DNA from 2 places in the Streptomyces zaehneri genome. Region 1 is predicted to be linked to the other one. Evidence: riboswitches for the same ligand, from Rfam matches in the RefSeq annotation. Region 1 holds a riboswitch; the other holds the start of a gene.
The links. Region 1 has a riboswitch for glycine ahead of gcvT (glycine cleavage system aminomethyltransferase GcvT). Riboswitches for the same ligand answer to the same signal wherever they lie in the genome.

Region 1 (7,263 bases):
AACGCGCGCACCGCCGGGGTACGGTGGGCGTTCTGCGCGAGCAGGGCGTAGAACTGCGGGATCTCGATGCCCGGTTCGGACAGCCGCAGCGGCCCGGCCGGCTGGCGCTCCAGGCCGGTGGCGATCCGGCGCAGGTCCAGCCACGGGATGCCGACCCCGCCGCCGGGGGCGTGCGGGTTCAGCCAGAGGCCGTAGTGGTCGGGGTAGAGGGTGCGGGCCACGTCGAGCCCGTCGACCACCTCGTACGACCTGTTCCAGCCACTCGCGCTGAGTTCCTGGGCGGAGGTGACGCAGGGGGCGTAGCCGTGCCCTTCGACCTCCATGTTTCCGTACTGGGCGTCCGGGGAGCCGGCCTGGCCGTGCCACAGCAGCATCCAGACCTGGCCGGAGGAGGGGGTCGCGAGCGCGCGCAGGAGCGCCTCGTAGGCGTCGTAGCGCCCGGGCGTGACCTGGCGCAGCATGTGCTCGACCGAGCCGGTCGCGGCAGTGCCAGCGCTCACTTTTTATCGCCCCTTCGAGAAGTTGCCCCGCGTCGGAGTCCAGCTTAGGCGCTCCGCCGGTCCGGCCGTTGAGAGCGCGGGGCCCGCTGCGATCGTCGGGCCGCGGATCCCGCGTGGCCGGGCGTGCCCCGCGGCACAGCCGCACCCGGACACGGCCCCGTGCCCCTCGGGCGGGTTCACCGGTCCCTCGTGTAGAAGGGGCGGACGCGGGCTCTCAGCCAGTCGCCCACCGGGTCCTGGGCGACGTCCAGAAGGACCAGGTTGACCGGCCAGGGGGCCGAGGTCCTGCCCAGAGCCCTGCCCAGGGCCTCCAACGGCAGGGCCCTCAGGTCGCCTTCCAGCCGGGAGAGTTCCACTCCCACGAACATCACCGGGTCCGCCGTCTCGATGGCGGCCAGGCAGCGGCGGGCCGTGCGGACCACGCCCGTGGCCTCGAACTCGGCCGAGGCCGCGGCCAGGAAGTCCATCGGGTCGTCCTGCCAGTCGGGCTCGTACAGACGGACCCGGCCGCCGGCCGCGGTGCCGTCCAGCGGAGTGCGGCCCGCCCGGCAGAGCTCGGCCACGGCGGGCGGGGGCAGCGGGACGCCGACCACACCGTCCGGGTTCACCAGGATGCCCACCTGCGGGGGCAGTCCCCGGGCGAACTCCACCGCCGGCGCGATCGTGAACGACATGTGCGAGCCGACGACCTGCCGGAACTGCTCCTCGGAGCTGAAGACCGGCACGTACACCTGGCCCTCGATCTCCATCGTGGGCAGGTCGAGGGGGCCGCTGTGCGGGCCGCCGCCGCCGGGCAGCGGCACCCAGACGAAGCTGCGTCCGAGCACCTCGACGATCCGGCCGCCGGCTCCCGGCACGCCGAGGGAGACGGAGAGCACCTCCTCCAGCTCGTTGCCGGGCCATCCGCCGTGCGGATGGGGGTGCGCCTGCGCCGGAAAGTCCGCGGAGAAGTCCGTCGGAAAGTTCGCCGGGGGGAAATCCATCTGCCTACCGCCTGCTGAGAACCGCTCACTCCGTTGTGGCTGAAAGGCTAGCGGGTACCGGGGGCCGCGCCCGAGCCCTCAGCCCGTGAACCCGATGCGGCGCAGTGTGTCGGCCGCCGCGCGGTCGAGCAGGACCGCCGAGCCGCAGCCCTGGGGCAGCCGGCCCTTCTCCACCGAGCACGCCAGCCGGGCGGCGGCGTGGCGGTGGCGCAGGAACGCGTACCGGGAGACGCCCCGGCCGCGCTCGCGCTGCCCCTCCAGGGCCGTGTCCGCGGCGACGTCCAGCAGCAGCAGGTGGAGGGTGCCGCCGCGGCGGCGGGCCTCGCGGGCCAGCCAGTCACGGACCCAGGCCTGGGTACCGCAGTCGTGCACGACGACGCCCTCGCCGCTGCGCAGCGCCCGGCGCAGTCCGGCGTAGTGGGCGAGCCGGACCAGGGGGCGGTAGAGGCCGTAGGGCAGGAAGCGGGGGGCACGGGCGTCCCAGCGGTCCCGGGTGTCCTGGGAGTCGACGCGGATGCCCTGCACGGTCCGCCGCATGAGGGTGGACTTGCCGCTGCCGGGCAGACCCGTGACCACGACCAGGTCACGGGGGCCGAAGAGCAGGCCGTGCGGGCTGCGGCCGGCCCGCTCCCGCAGGTCGCGGACGACGGGCGCCGACTGCGGGCCGGCCGCCTCCCGGGCCGGGGCGACGGGCTGCGCGGGCAGCGCGATCCCCGAGCCGGTCGCGAATGCGGTGGGCCTTGCCCTGGTCGACCTGTTCACCGTGATCGTCCTCCCCTGGGGTCAGATGGTGTCCTCATCCCCACCGAGCGTAAAGAGAAGGTAATGCGCCACGCCCGGCGATTTCGTGCGCGTACCGACACAAGCCGGTTACAGATGCGGCCTGCCGTGATCGGGGCGAGCCGTGCAATGATGGCCGCGCCAACTGCATACCGGCCGTTTGAATCCGCGCGGGAGAGTCCTCAGCAGCAGCTTCGCTGGGGCGCCGAAGGAGCAAGTCCCTCCCTTGAATCTCTCAGGCCCCGTTACCGCGCGGGCGAGGCACATCTGAAAAGCGGGCCGCTGTCTCCAGTGGCTCCACCCAAGGTGCAAGTCATGACCGATCCCGTCGCGGGTTGTCATGGCGAACCTCTCAGGTTCCGATGACAGATGGGGAGGAACGACCTCGCCGTGCCGTCATGCCTTGGGAGACGAACGCCCGATGAGCAGTACCGACCCCGCATCCGACCAGACCGCCGCGCAGCGCCACACCGCCCTCGACGCGGTGCATCGCGCGCTCGGCGCGACGATGACCGACTTCGCCGGCTGGGACATGCCCCTGCGCTACGGCTCCGAGCGCGACGAGCACCACGCCGTCCGCACCCGGGCCGGGCTCTTCGACCTGTCGCACATGGGCGAGATCACCGTCACCGGCCCGCAGGCGGCCGCCCTTCTCGACTTCGCCCTGGTGGGCAACATCGGGGCGGTCAGGAACGGCCGCGCCCGCTACACGATGATCTGCCGGCCGGACGGCGGCATCCTGGACGACCTGATCGTCTACCGGCTGGCCGACACCGAGTTCATGGTGGTGGCCAACGCCTCCAACGCGCAGGTCGTGCTGGACGCGCTGACCGAGCGCGCCGAGGGCTTCGACGCGGAGGTCCGCGACGACCGCGACGCCTACGCCCTGATCGCCGTGCAGGGCCCCGAGTCCCCCGGCATCCTCGCCGCCGTCACCGACGCCGACCTGGACGGCCTGAAGTACTACGCCGGTCTGCCCGGCACCGTCGCCGGCGTTCCCGCCCTCGTCGCGCGCACCGGCTACACCGGCGAGGACGGCTTCGAACTGTTCGTCCGGCCGGAGCACGCCGTCGAGCTGTGGCAGGCGCTGACCAAGGCCGGCGAGGGAGTCGGACTGGTGCCCTGCGGTCTGTCCTGCCGGGACACGCTGCGCCTGGAGGCGGGCATGCCGCTGTACGGGCACGAGCTGAGCACCTCCCTCACCCCGTTCGACGCGGGGCTCGGCCGGGTGGTGAAGTTCGACAAGGACGGCGACTTCGTCGGACGTACGGCGCTGGAGGCGGCCGCCGAGCGCGCCGCCTCGCAGCCCCCTCGCGTCCTCGTCGGCCTGGTCGCCGAGGGCCGTCGGGTCCCGCGCGCCGGGTTCGCCGTCGTCGCCGGCGGCGAGGTGATCGGCGAGGTCACCTCCGGCGCCCCCTCCCCCACTCTCGGCAAGCCGATCGCGATGGCGTACGTCGACGCCGCCCACGCGGCGCCGGGGACCACGGGCGTCGGCGTGGACATCCGAGGCAGCCACGAGCCGTACGAGGTCGTGGCGCTGCCGTTCTACAAGCGCCGGAAGTAGACACTGGGCGCGTTGACGCCCGCCCGCACGTGACCCTGGGCACATTTCCGCTGCTCACGTGCGTTTCCAGCAGTCCCCCCTTCACCAGCACCCTCCCGCGTACAGGAGAATTCAAGCCATGAGCAACCCCCAGCAGCTGCGCTACAGCAAGGAGCACGAGTGGCTTTCGGTCGCCGAGGACGGCGTCTCGACGGTCGGCATCACGGAGCACGCGGCCAACGCGCTCGGCGACGTGGTCTTCGTACAGCTCCCGGAGGTCGGTGACACGGTGACCGCGGGCGAGACCTGCGGCGAACTGGAGTCGACCAAGTCGGTCAGCGAGCTGTACGCGCCGGTCTCCGGCGAGATCGTCGAGGTCAACCAGGACGTCGTCGACGACCCGGCGCTGGTGAACTCCGCCCCCTTCGAGGGCGGATGGCTGTTCAAGGTACGCACGGCGGGCGAGCAGGACGACCTGCTCACCGCCGACGAATACACCGCCTTCACCGCCGGCTGAGGAGTCGTAGACGCATGTCCGTCCTGAACACGCCCCTGCACGAGCTCGACCCGGAGATCGCCGCCGCGGTCGACGCCGAGCTGAACCGCCAGCAGTCCACGCTCGAGATGATCGCCTCGGAGAACTTCGCTCCGCTCGCGGTGATGGAGGCGCAGGGCTCGGTCCTGACCAACAAGTACGCCGAGGGCTACCCGGGCCGCCGCTACTACGGCGGCTGCGAGCACGTCGACGTGGCCGAGCAGATCGCGATCGACCGGATCAAGGAGCTGTTCGGCGCCGAGTACGCCAACGTGCAGCCGCACTCGGGCGCCTCCGCCAACCAGGCCGCCCTGTTCGCGATGGCCCAGCCCGGTGACACGATCCTCGGCCTGGACCTGGCGCACGGCGGTCACCTGACCCACGGCATGCGGCTGAACTTCTCCGGCAAGCAGTTCGACGTGGTCGCCTACCACGTGGACGACGCCGGACTGGTCGACATGGCCGAGGTGGAGCGGCTCGCCAAGGAGCACCGCCCGAAGGTGATCATCGCGGGCTGGTCGGCGTACCCGCGGCAGCTGGACTTCGCGGAGTTCCGCCGGATCGCGGACGAGGTCGGGGCCTTCCTGTGGGTCGACATGGCCCACTTCGCGGGTCTGGTCGCGGCAGGTCTCCACCCGAACCCGGTGGAGTACGCCGACGTCGTCACGTCCACCACCCACAAGACGCTGGGCGGCCCCCGCGGCGGCATCATCCTCGCGAAGAAGGAGTTCGCGAAGAAGCTGAACTCGTCCGTGTTCCCGGGTTTCCAGGGCGGCCCCCTGGAGCACGTGATCGCGGCCAAGGCGGTCTCCTTCAAGGTCGCGGCGAGCGAGGACTTCAAGGAGCGTCAGGCCCGCACGGTCGAGGGCGCGAAGATCCTCGCCGAGCGCCTGACCTCGCCGGACGCCCGCGCGGCCGGGGTGAACGTCCTGTCCGGCGGCACCGACGTGCACCTGATCCTGGTCGACCTGCGCGAGTCCGAGCTGGACGGTCAGCAGGCCGAGGACCGGCTCCACGAGGTCGGCATCACGGTCAACCGCAACGCGGTCCCGAACGACCCGCGCCCCCCGATGGTGACCTCCGGACTGCGGATCGGCACGCCCGCCCTCGCGACCCGCGGCTTCACCGCCGAGGACTTCGCCGAGGTCGCGGACGTGATCGCCGAGACGCTGAAGGCGCCGTCCCCGTTCCCTGCGGCCGACGCGGCGGCGCTCAAGGCCCGGGTCACGGCCCTGGCCGACAGGCACCCGCTGTATCCCGGTCTGGGCAAGTAGTTCCCTTTCCCGGGTGCCGCGCACACTGAGAGGTGTGGGCGGCACCCCGCACCACCCTGCATTGAGGAGTTCCCCGTGGCCATCTCGGTCTTCGACCTGTTCTCGATCGGCATCGGCCCGTCCAGCTCCCACACGGTCGGCCCGATGCGCGCGGCCCGCATGTTCGCCCGGCGGCTGCGGGGCGAGGGTCTGCTGGACTCCGTCGCGTCGGTGCGCTGCGAGCTGTACGGCTCGCTCGGCGCGACCGGCCACGGCCACGGCACGCCGAAGGCGGTGCTGCTCGGCCTGGAGGGCTCCTCGCCGCGCACGGTGGACGTGGAGGGCGCGGACGACCGGGTGGAGCAGATCAAGGTCTCCGGCCGGCTGCGGCTGCTGGACTCGCACGAGATCCCGTTCTCCTACGACGACCACCTGGTCCTGCACCGCCGCAAGGCCCTGCCCTACCACGCCAACGGCATGACGATATGGGCCCACGACGCCCAGGGCGCCGAGCTGCTGGCGAAGACGTACTACTCGGTCGGCGGCGGCTTCGTCGTGGACGAGGACGCGGTCGGCGCGGACCGCATCAAACTCGACGACACGGTCCTGAAGTACCCCTTCCGCACCGGCGACGAGCTGCTGCGGCTGGCGAAGGAGACCGGCCTGTCGATCTCCTCGCTGATGCTGGAGAACGAGCGCGCCTGGCGCACCGAGGACGAGATCCGGGACGGCCTGCTGGAGATCTGGCGGGTGATGCAGGCCTGTGTGTCCCGGGGCATGTCCCGCGAGGGCATCCTGCCCGGCGGCCTGCGGGTCCGCCGCCGGGCGGCCATGACGGCACGTCAACTCCGGGCGGAGGGCGACCCGTTGGCGCTCTCCATGGAGTGGATCACGCTGTACGCGATGGCGGTGAACGAGGAGAACGCGGCCGGCGGCAGGGTGGTGACGGCCCCGACGAACGGCGCGGCCGGCATCATCCCGGCGGTCCTGCACTACTACGTGAACTTCGTGGCCGGCGGCGCCTCCGAGGGGGAGAAGGAGGACGGGGTGGTCCGCTTCCTGCTCGCGGCCGGCGCGATCGGCATGCTCTTCAAGGAGAACGCCTCCATCTCCGGCGCCGAGGTCGGCTGCCAGGGCGAGGTCGGCTCGGCCTGCTCGATGGCGGCGGGCGCGCTGGCCGAGGTCCTCGGCGGCTCCCCCGAGCAGGTCGAGAACGCGGCCGAGATCGGCATGGAACACAACCTCGGCCTGACCTGCGACCCCGTGGGCGGCCTGGTCCAGATCCCGTGCATCGAGCGCAACGGCATGGCCTCGGTGAAGGCGGTCACCGCGGCCAGGATGGCGATGCGCGGCGACGGTTCGCACAAGGTGTCCCTGGACAAGGTCATCAAGACGATGAAGGAAACGGGCGCGGACATGAGCGTCAAGTACAAGGAGACGGCCCGGGGCGGGCTGGCGGTGAACATCATCGAGTGCTGACCCGGCAGCGGGTCGCGGGGACAGGGGAGCTTCGCCGTATGAGCGGGTCGGTCAGCGCTGTCAGCAGCAGCGGGACGTACTCCTTCACCAAGCCGAACCGGGAGAGCGTCACGCTGGTCGCCGGGGTCGGGGTGGTGGGGGACGTGCATGCCGGGGCCACGGTGAAGCACCGGTTCCGGATGGAGAAGGA
Region 2 (7,263 bases), on a different contig from region 1:
GATCGAGCCCCGGCACCTGCGGGTGATGAAGGCCGCGGCCGACCGTGAGGCCGGGCTCGTGGACCAGGTGGTGGCCCCGCTCAAGCGCCACCGCAATCCGCAGACCAGGGCCCACGCGCAGGCCCGTACGAAGGAAATCGCGGGGCTTACGGTGCGGCTGCACGCGGCGTTGGTGCAGACGGCACTCGGGGTCCGACTGCCCTGAGCGGGCGGTTTCGCCCTGGGCGGATCGGTCACCCGTTCCCGGCCCGACTACCCAAACGTCCCGGGCACGGCCTAGGGTTGCTGTGTGAACGAGCTCGATGTCGTAGGTGTCCGGGTCGAGATGCCCTCCAACCAACCGATCGTGCTGCTGCGTGAAGTGGGAGGCGACCGTTACCTTCCCATCTGGATCGGACCGGGCGAGGCGACGGCGATCGCCTTCGCCCAGCAGGGCATGGCTCCCGCGCGACCGCTGACCCACGACCTGTTCAAGGACGTGCTGGAGGCCGTCGGCCAGGAGCTCACCGAGGTGCGCATCACGGACCTGCGGGAGGGCGTCTTCTACGCGGAGCTGGTCTTCGCCAGCGGGGTCGAGGTGAGCGCGCGTCCGTCGGACGCCATAGCGCTGGCGCTGCGCACGGGGACACCGATCTACGGCAGTGACACGGTCCTCGATGACGCGGGGATCGCCATCCCGGACGAGCAGGAGGACGAGGTGGAGAAGTTCCGCGAGTTCCTCGACCAGATCTCGCCCGAGGACTTCGGCACCAGCAACCAGTAGTCGGCACATGCGCGGAACGCGGGCGTCCTGCACGGGGACGCCCGCGCTGTTTTCGGCAAATGCCAACGGCGAGTGAGAGCGTCCTACGGCTACTTCTCAGCGCATTCGGCTAGCCTTTCCCCGCGACGGGGTGCGGGAAACCACTCTCAGGGTGATTATCACTCGGCGTGCCGAGTGTGGCGATCGTTGACGCACCCCTGGTGACTGCCTACCGTCGACAAGGCAGGTCAAGGACGGAGGTCGGCGTGAGAAGCAGCGGCGACGGTACGGCTGGGGGTGCCCCCGGACTCGGTGTCGGGGGGAGCGGTCCGTACCCTTCCCCGGGCTCTCCAGCACGCTCGAACAGGGGGTACCCCCAGCAGAGCAGCGCGGCCGACCACGCTCCGCAGCGACCGGCGGCCGTGCCGAGCAGCGGAGGGGCGACGTCCATGGCGTCCGAGCAGATCGGCTATCGCGGTCCGACGGCCTGCGCGGCCGCCGGGATCACCTATCGGCAACTGGACTACTGGGCCCGCACCGGGCTGGTGGAGCCGAGCGTGCGGCCCGCCCACGGGTCCGGCACGCAGCGGCTGTACAGCTTCCGGGACGTGGTCGTCCTGAAGATCGTCAAGCGGTTCCTCGACACCGGGGTGTCGCTCCAGAACATCCGCACCGCCGTGCAGCATCTGCGGGAGCGCGGATTCAGTGACCTGGAGCGGATGACGCTGATGAGTGACGGCGCCACCGTCTACGAGTGCACCTCGCCGGACGAGGTCCACGCGCTGCTCCAGGGCGGTCAGGGCATCTTCGGGATCGCTGTGGGCGTGGTGTGGCGGGACGTCGAGAGCGCGCTGTCGCAGTTGCACGGGGAGCGTGTCGACACCGGGGAGACGCTCGTCGGGCACAATCCGGCGGACGAACTGGCCCGTCGGCGCAACCGGGCGGTCTGACACCCTTCCCAGGACGCGAGGGGCGGCCGTACGACGTCATTGTCAGTGGCGTGGTGCAGCATCGGACATGTGAGAAACACGCCCACGATCCTGCATCTCGACATGGATGCCTTCTTCGCCCAGGCGGAGCAGGCGTCCAAGCCGAGCCTGCGCGGGAAAGCCGTCGTCGTGGGTGGTCTGGGGCCCCGTGGAGTGGTCGCTACCGCCTCCTACGAGGCGCGGGTCTTCGGAGTGCACTCGGCGATGCCCATGGCCCAGGCGCGCCGGCGGGCTCCGAACGCGGCGTATCTGGTTCCGCGCTTCGCGTTCTACCGGTCGATCAGCGAGCAGGTCATGGGGCTGCTGCGGGCGCTGTCGCCGCTGGTGGAGCCGCTGAGTCTGGACGAGGCCTTCGTGGACCTGGATGCCGGGGGAGCGGCCTGGGACGGTGAGTCGGCGCGGCTGGCGGGGATCAGGCTGCGCACGGACATACGGGCCGTCACCGGGCTCACGGGGTCGGTGGGCCTGGCCTCCTGCAAGATGCTGGCGAAGATCGCCTCGGAGCAGGCGAAGCCCGACGGGCTGGTGCTCATCGAGCCGGGAACCGAGCGGGCCCTGCTCGGCCCGCTGTCGGTGCGGACCCTGCCGGGGGTCGGTCCGGCGACGGGGGACCATCTGCGCCGGGCCGGGATCACCACGATCGACGAGATCGCCGAGGCGGGTGAGGACGAGCTGGTGCGGCTGCTGGGCAAGGCACACGGGCACGCGCTGTACGCCATGGCGCTGGCCCGCGACGACCGGCCCGTGGTGGCCGAGCGGGAGGCCAAGTCGGTGTCGGTCGAGGACACGTACGACGTGGACATCCACGACCGGGTCCGGGTGGAGCTGGAGGTGCAGCGGCTCGCGGACCGGTGTGTGCGCAGACTGCGGGGCGCCGGTCTGTCGGGGCGGACCATCGTGCTGAAGGTGCGGCGGTACGACTTCTCCACTCTCACCCGGTCCGAGACCCTGCGCGGGCCCACCGATGATCCGGCGGTGGTCCGGGAGGCGGCTGCCCGGTTGCTCGACTCGGTGGACACGACGGGCGGGGTGCGGCTGCTCGGGGTGGGCGTCAGCGGACTGGCGGACTTCACACAGGAGGATCTGTTCGCGCAGGCCGCCGAGGACCGGGCGGACGGTCCCGAGGAGGAACTCGCGGACGAGCCCGTCAGCGAGGTGCCGGTGCCGGTCGAGCGCCAGTGGCGCCCAGGACACGATGTGCGGCATGCCGAGCTGGGCCACGGATGGGTGCAGGGCAGCGGGCTGGGCCGGGTCACCGTTCGGTTCGAGACGCCCGAGTCGGAGCCGGGACGGGTGCGCACCTTCAGGACCGACGATCCGGGGCTGGAGCCGGCGGATCCGTTGCCGCTGGTGCGACGAAGACCCGAGGACGACGGCGGGACGGCGGGAGGCTTGCCGTATCCGGAGGCGAGGCCGTCGGGGGTGGCGCCCGGGAACTCCGCGTGAGGCCGATCAGTTACACAGAGTGAAGCGGTACGAAGTGTGGGGTGCGTCGGAGCGGTGGCGGTGTCCCGAGAAGGGTGACACCGGTGACGGATGGGGAGCTGCATGAAGCTGCACGGAGGCCGGTTCGCGGACCCGGCCGGGGTGTCGCCGGAGCGCGAAGCGGAGGTGTGCCGGGTGGTGGGCCGGGTCACCCGGTGGGCCGGGAACCGGAGCGACGTGGTGGGGCTGCTGCTCGTCGGGTCCTTTGCGCGCGGGGCCGCGCGTCCCGACTCGGATGTGGACCTCGTGGTGTTGTCGACGGCGCCCGCCCGGTACGCGCAGGACGACGGGTGGGCGCGTGAGCTGGCTCTGGGGGAGGTGGTCCGGGTTCAGGAGTGGGGCCCCGTCACCGAATGGCGGTATGTGACCGCCTCCGGTCTGGAGGTCGAGGTGGGCGTCGGTTCCGCCCACTGGGCGCGGACCGATCCGGTCGACGGCGGCACCCGAAGAGTCGTCACGGACGGCGCCTGGCCGCTGTACGACCCCGCCGGGATTCTCCGGGCGCTCATTCAGGCCTGCGGCTGAGGGGCCGAGGGGCTTCAGCTGTCGTCCGTACCCGCCAGCCGGCCGAAGTCGCGATCGGGGAGCGGGGGAGCGGCGCCCACGTCGAGGCCGTAGTGGTGGTAGAGCTGGAGCTCCTGTTCGGGGGAGAGGTGGCGGCCCACGCCGAAGTCGGGAGCGTCCTTGATCAGGGCCCGTTCGAAGGGGATGCGCAGAGTGCCCTCGACCAGCCGGCTGGGCTCCAGAGGGACGAAGGCGTCACGGGAGAACAGACCGGTGCGTATGGCCGCCCACTCCGGAACTCCGGTGGCGTCGTCGAGGTAGACCTCGTCGACCGTGCCGATCTTGGTGCCGTTGCGGTCGAATGCCTTGCGGCCGATCAGGTTGCGCGGATCGATGTCGCTCTGCACGGGCCCTCCACTTGGTCGCAACTCATCCGTAAGCACTACAAAAGAGCAGATTGGGACGAGCGGCCACTCGAGCGAGTCTCATGGACCCCGCTGGTAGTCTGACAACGGCTGCTGACACCGCGCGGGAGAGTCCTCCGGACATCACCGGAGGCGCCGAAGGAGCAAATCCTCCCCGGAATCTCTCAGGCTCACGTACCGCACGGACGAGGTCACTCTGGAAAGCAGGGCGGGTGTCGACGGCGTCGACGGCTTCCGCTCTCACCGACGGTGAAAGCCGGGGTGCCCTCGGGCGACCCGGTGAAGCTCTCAGGTTGAGATGACAGAGGGGGAGGCCGTCCGGGTACCCACCGTGGTGACCCTCGAAGGTCGTGTCAGACCAGGAGGCCTCCGTAATGACCGCCCACCGCATTCCGCTCACAGAGCTCGAGCAGGGAATTCCCTTCGAACAGCGCCACATCGGGCCCGACCTCGAAGCGCGGGCCAAGATGCTCGCACAGGTCGGCTACGGCTCGCTCGACGAGCTCACCGCCGCCGCGGTCCCGGATGTGATCAAGAACGCCGACGCGCTTGACCTGCCGGGCGCGCGCACCGAGGCCGAGGTGCTGGCCGAGCTGCGCTCGCTGGCCGACCGCAACCAGGTCCTCGACTCGATGATCGGCCTCGGCTACTACGGGACGTTCACCCCGCCCGTCATCCTGCGCAACGTCATGGAGAACCCGGCCTGGTACACGGCCTACACGCCGTATCAGCCGGAGATCTCCCAGGGCCGGCTCGAGGCGCTGCTGAACTTCCAGACCGTGGTCGCCGACCTCACCGGGCTGCCGACCTCCGGCGCGTCGCTGCTCGACGAGGGCACGGCGGCCGCCGAGGCGATGGCGCTGTCCCGGCGCATGGGGAAGAACAAGAAGGGCCTCTTCCTCATCGACGCGGACGCGCTTCCGCAGACGATCGCCGTGATCGAGACCCGCGCCGAGCCGACGGGCGTGGAGATCGTCGTCGCCGACCTGAGCGACGGGATCCCGGCGGAGATCGCCGCGCGGGAGATCAACGGCGTGCTCGTCCAGTACCCCGGCGCCTCCGGTGCGGTACGTGACCTCAAGGCGCTCGTCGACCAGGCGCACGGGCTCGGCGCGCTCGTCACCGTCGCCGCGGATCTGCTCGCGCTGACGCTGCTGAAGTCGCCGGGCGAGCTGGGTGCGGACATCGCCGTCGGTACGACGCAGCGGTTCGGCGTGCCGATGGGCTTCGGCGGGCCGCACGCCGGTTACATGGCCGTCCGCGAGCAGTTCGCGCGCAGCCTGCCCGGGCGGCTGGTGGGCGTGTCGGTGGACGCCGACGGGCACAAGGCCTACCGGCTCGCGCTCCAGACGCGTGAGCAGCACATCCGGCGCGAGAAGGCCACCAGCAACATCTGCACGGCGCAGGTGCTGCTGGCGGTGATGGCGGGGATGTACGCCGTCTACCACGGTCCGGACGGGCTGCGGGCGATCGCCCTGCGCACACACCGGTACGCCTCCATCCTCGCCGCCGGGCTCGAGGCCGGCGGCGTCGAGGTCGTGCACGGGTCGTACTTCGACACGCTGACCGTGCGGGTGCCGGCGAAGGCCGCCGAGGTCGTCGCCGCCGCGCGGGAGCTCGGGGTCAACCTGCACCTCGTCGACGCCGACCAGGTGTCGATCGCCTGCGACGAGACGACCGCGCGGGCGCAGGTGTCCGCCGTCTGGGCCGCCTTCGGGGTGGACGGCGACATCGAGGCGCTCGACGCGGCCACCGCAGACTGCCTGCCCGCCGGACTGCTGCGGTCCGACGCGATCCTGACGCATCCCGTCTTCCACCAGCACCGTTCCGAGACCGCGATGCTGCGCTACCTGCGCAGGCTCGCGGACCGGGACTACGCGCTGGACCGGGGCATGATCCCGCTGGGGTCCTGCACCATGAAGCTCAACGCGACCACCGAGATGGAGCCGGTCACCTGGCCCGAGTTCGGGCAGCTGCACCCCTTCGCGCCGGCCGAGCAGGCGGAGGGCTACCTGACGCTCATCCGCGAGCTGGAGGAGCGGCTCGCCGAGGTCACCGGGTACGACAAGGTGTCGCTCCAGCCGAACGCCGGGTCGCAGGGCGAGCTGGCCGGGCTGCTCGCCGTCCGCGGCTACCACCGGGCCAACGGGGACGAGCAGCGGACCGTGTGCCTCATCCCGTCCTCCGCGCACGGCACGAACGCGGCCAGTGCCGTGATGGCGGGCATGAAGGTCGTCGTCGTGAAGACCGCCGAGGACGGCGAGATCGACGTCGAGGACCTGCGGGCGAAGATCGAGCGGTACCGGGACGAACTGTCGGTGCTGATGATCACCTACCCGTCGACGCACGGGGTGTTCGAGGAGCATGTCGCCGACATCTGCGCCCAGGTGCACGAGGCGGGCGGGCAGGTGTACGTCGACGGCGCCAACCTCAACGCGCTCGTCGGTCTCGCCAAGCCGGGGCACTTCGGTGGTGACGTCTCGCACCTGAACCTGCACAAGACGTTCTGCATCCCCCACGGCGGCGGTGGCCCGGGCGTCGGACCCGTGGCCGTACGGTCGCACCTGGCGCCGTATCTGCCGAACCACCCGCTGCAGCCCGCCGCCGGGCCGGACACCGGGGTGGGGCCGGTCTCCGCGGCTCCCTGGGGCTCCGCCGGGATACTGCCGATCTCGTGGGCGTACGTGCGGCTCATGGGCGGCGAGGGGCTCAAGCGGGCCACGCAGGTGGCCGTGCTGAGCGCCAACTACATCGCCAAGCGGCTGGAGCCGCACTACCCGGTGCTCTACAACGGGCCGGGCGGGCTGGTCGCGCACGAGTGCATCATCGACCTGCGGCCGCTGACCAAGGCGACCGGCGTGAGCGTCGACGACGTCGCCAAGCGGCTCATCGACTACGGGTTCCACGCGCCGACGATGTCGTTCCCGGTGGCCGGGACGCTGATGATCGAGCCGACCGAGTCCGAGGACCTGATCGAGATCGATCGTTTCTGCGAGGCGATGATCGCCATCCGTGCGGAGATCGAGAAGGTCGGGGCGGGCGAGTGGCCGGCCGAGGACAACCCGCTGCACGGCGCTCCGCACACCGCGGCCGCGCTGGGCGGGGAGTGGGAGCACGC

Region 2: another riboswitch for glycine. It lies ahead of gcvP (aminomethyl-transferring glycine dehydrogenase); the one in region 1 lies ahead of gcvT (glycine cleavage system aminomethyltransferase GcvT).

Annotation. Positions count from the first base shown of each region.
Region 1 is NZ_JASTTJ010000001.1:333,822-341,084, reverse strand. It holds gene QQM72_RS01535 (enhanced serine sensitivity protein SseB C-terminal domain-containing protein) at 1-461, opposite strand, end outside; gene QQM72_RS01530 (enhanced serine sensitivity protein SseB) at 677-1,483, opposite strand; gene QQM72_RS01525 (AAA family ATPase) at 1,562-2,251, opposite strand; glycine riboswitch at 2,425-2,524, shown strand; glycine riboswitch at 2,525-2,642, shown strand; gene gcvT (glycine cleavage system aminomethyltransferase GcvT) at 2,685-3,827, shown strand; gene gcvH (glycine cleavage system protein GcvH) at 3,946-4,323, shown strand; gene glyA (serine hydroxymethyltransferase) at 4,338-5,615, shown strand; gene QQM72_RS01505 (L-serine ammonia-lyase) at 5,691-7,073, shown strand; gene QQM72_RS01500 (MOSC domain-containing protein) at 7,112-7,263, shown strand, end outside.
Region 2 is NZ_JASTTJ010000002.1:619,932-627,194, reverse strand. It holds gene ftsR (transcriptional regulator FtsR) at 1-205, shown strand, start outside; gene QQM72_RS05590 (bifunctional nuclease family protein) at 290-763, shown strand; gene QQM72_RS05585 (MerR family transcriptional regulator) at 1,009-1,692, shown strand; gene QQM72_RS05580 (DNA polymerase IV) at 1,762-3,177, shown strand; gene QQM72_RS05575 (nucleotidyltransferase domain-containing protein) at 3,280-3,741, shown strand; gene QQM72_RS05570 (PRC-barrel domain-containing protein) at 3,756-4,127, opposite strand; glycine riboswitch at 4,240-4,335, shown strand; gene gcvP (aminomethyl-transferring glycine dehydrogenase) at 4,520-7,263, shown strand, end outside.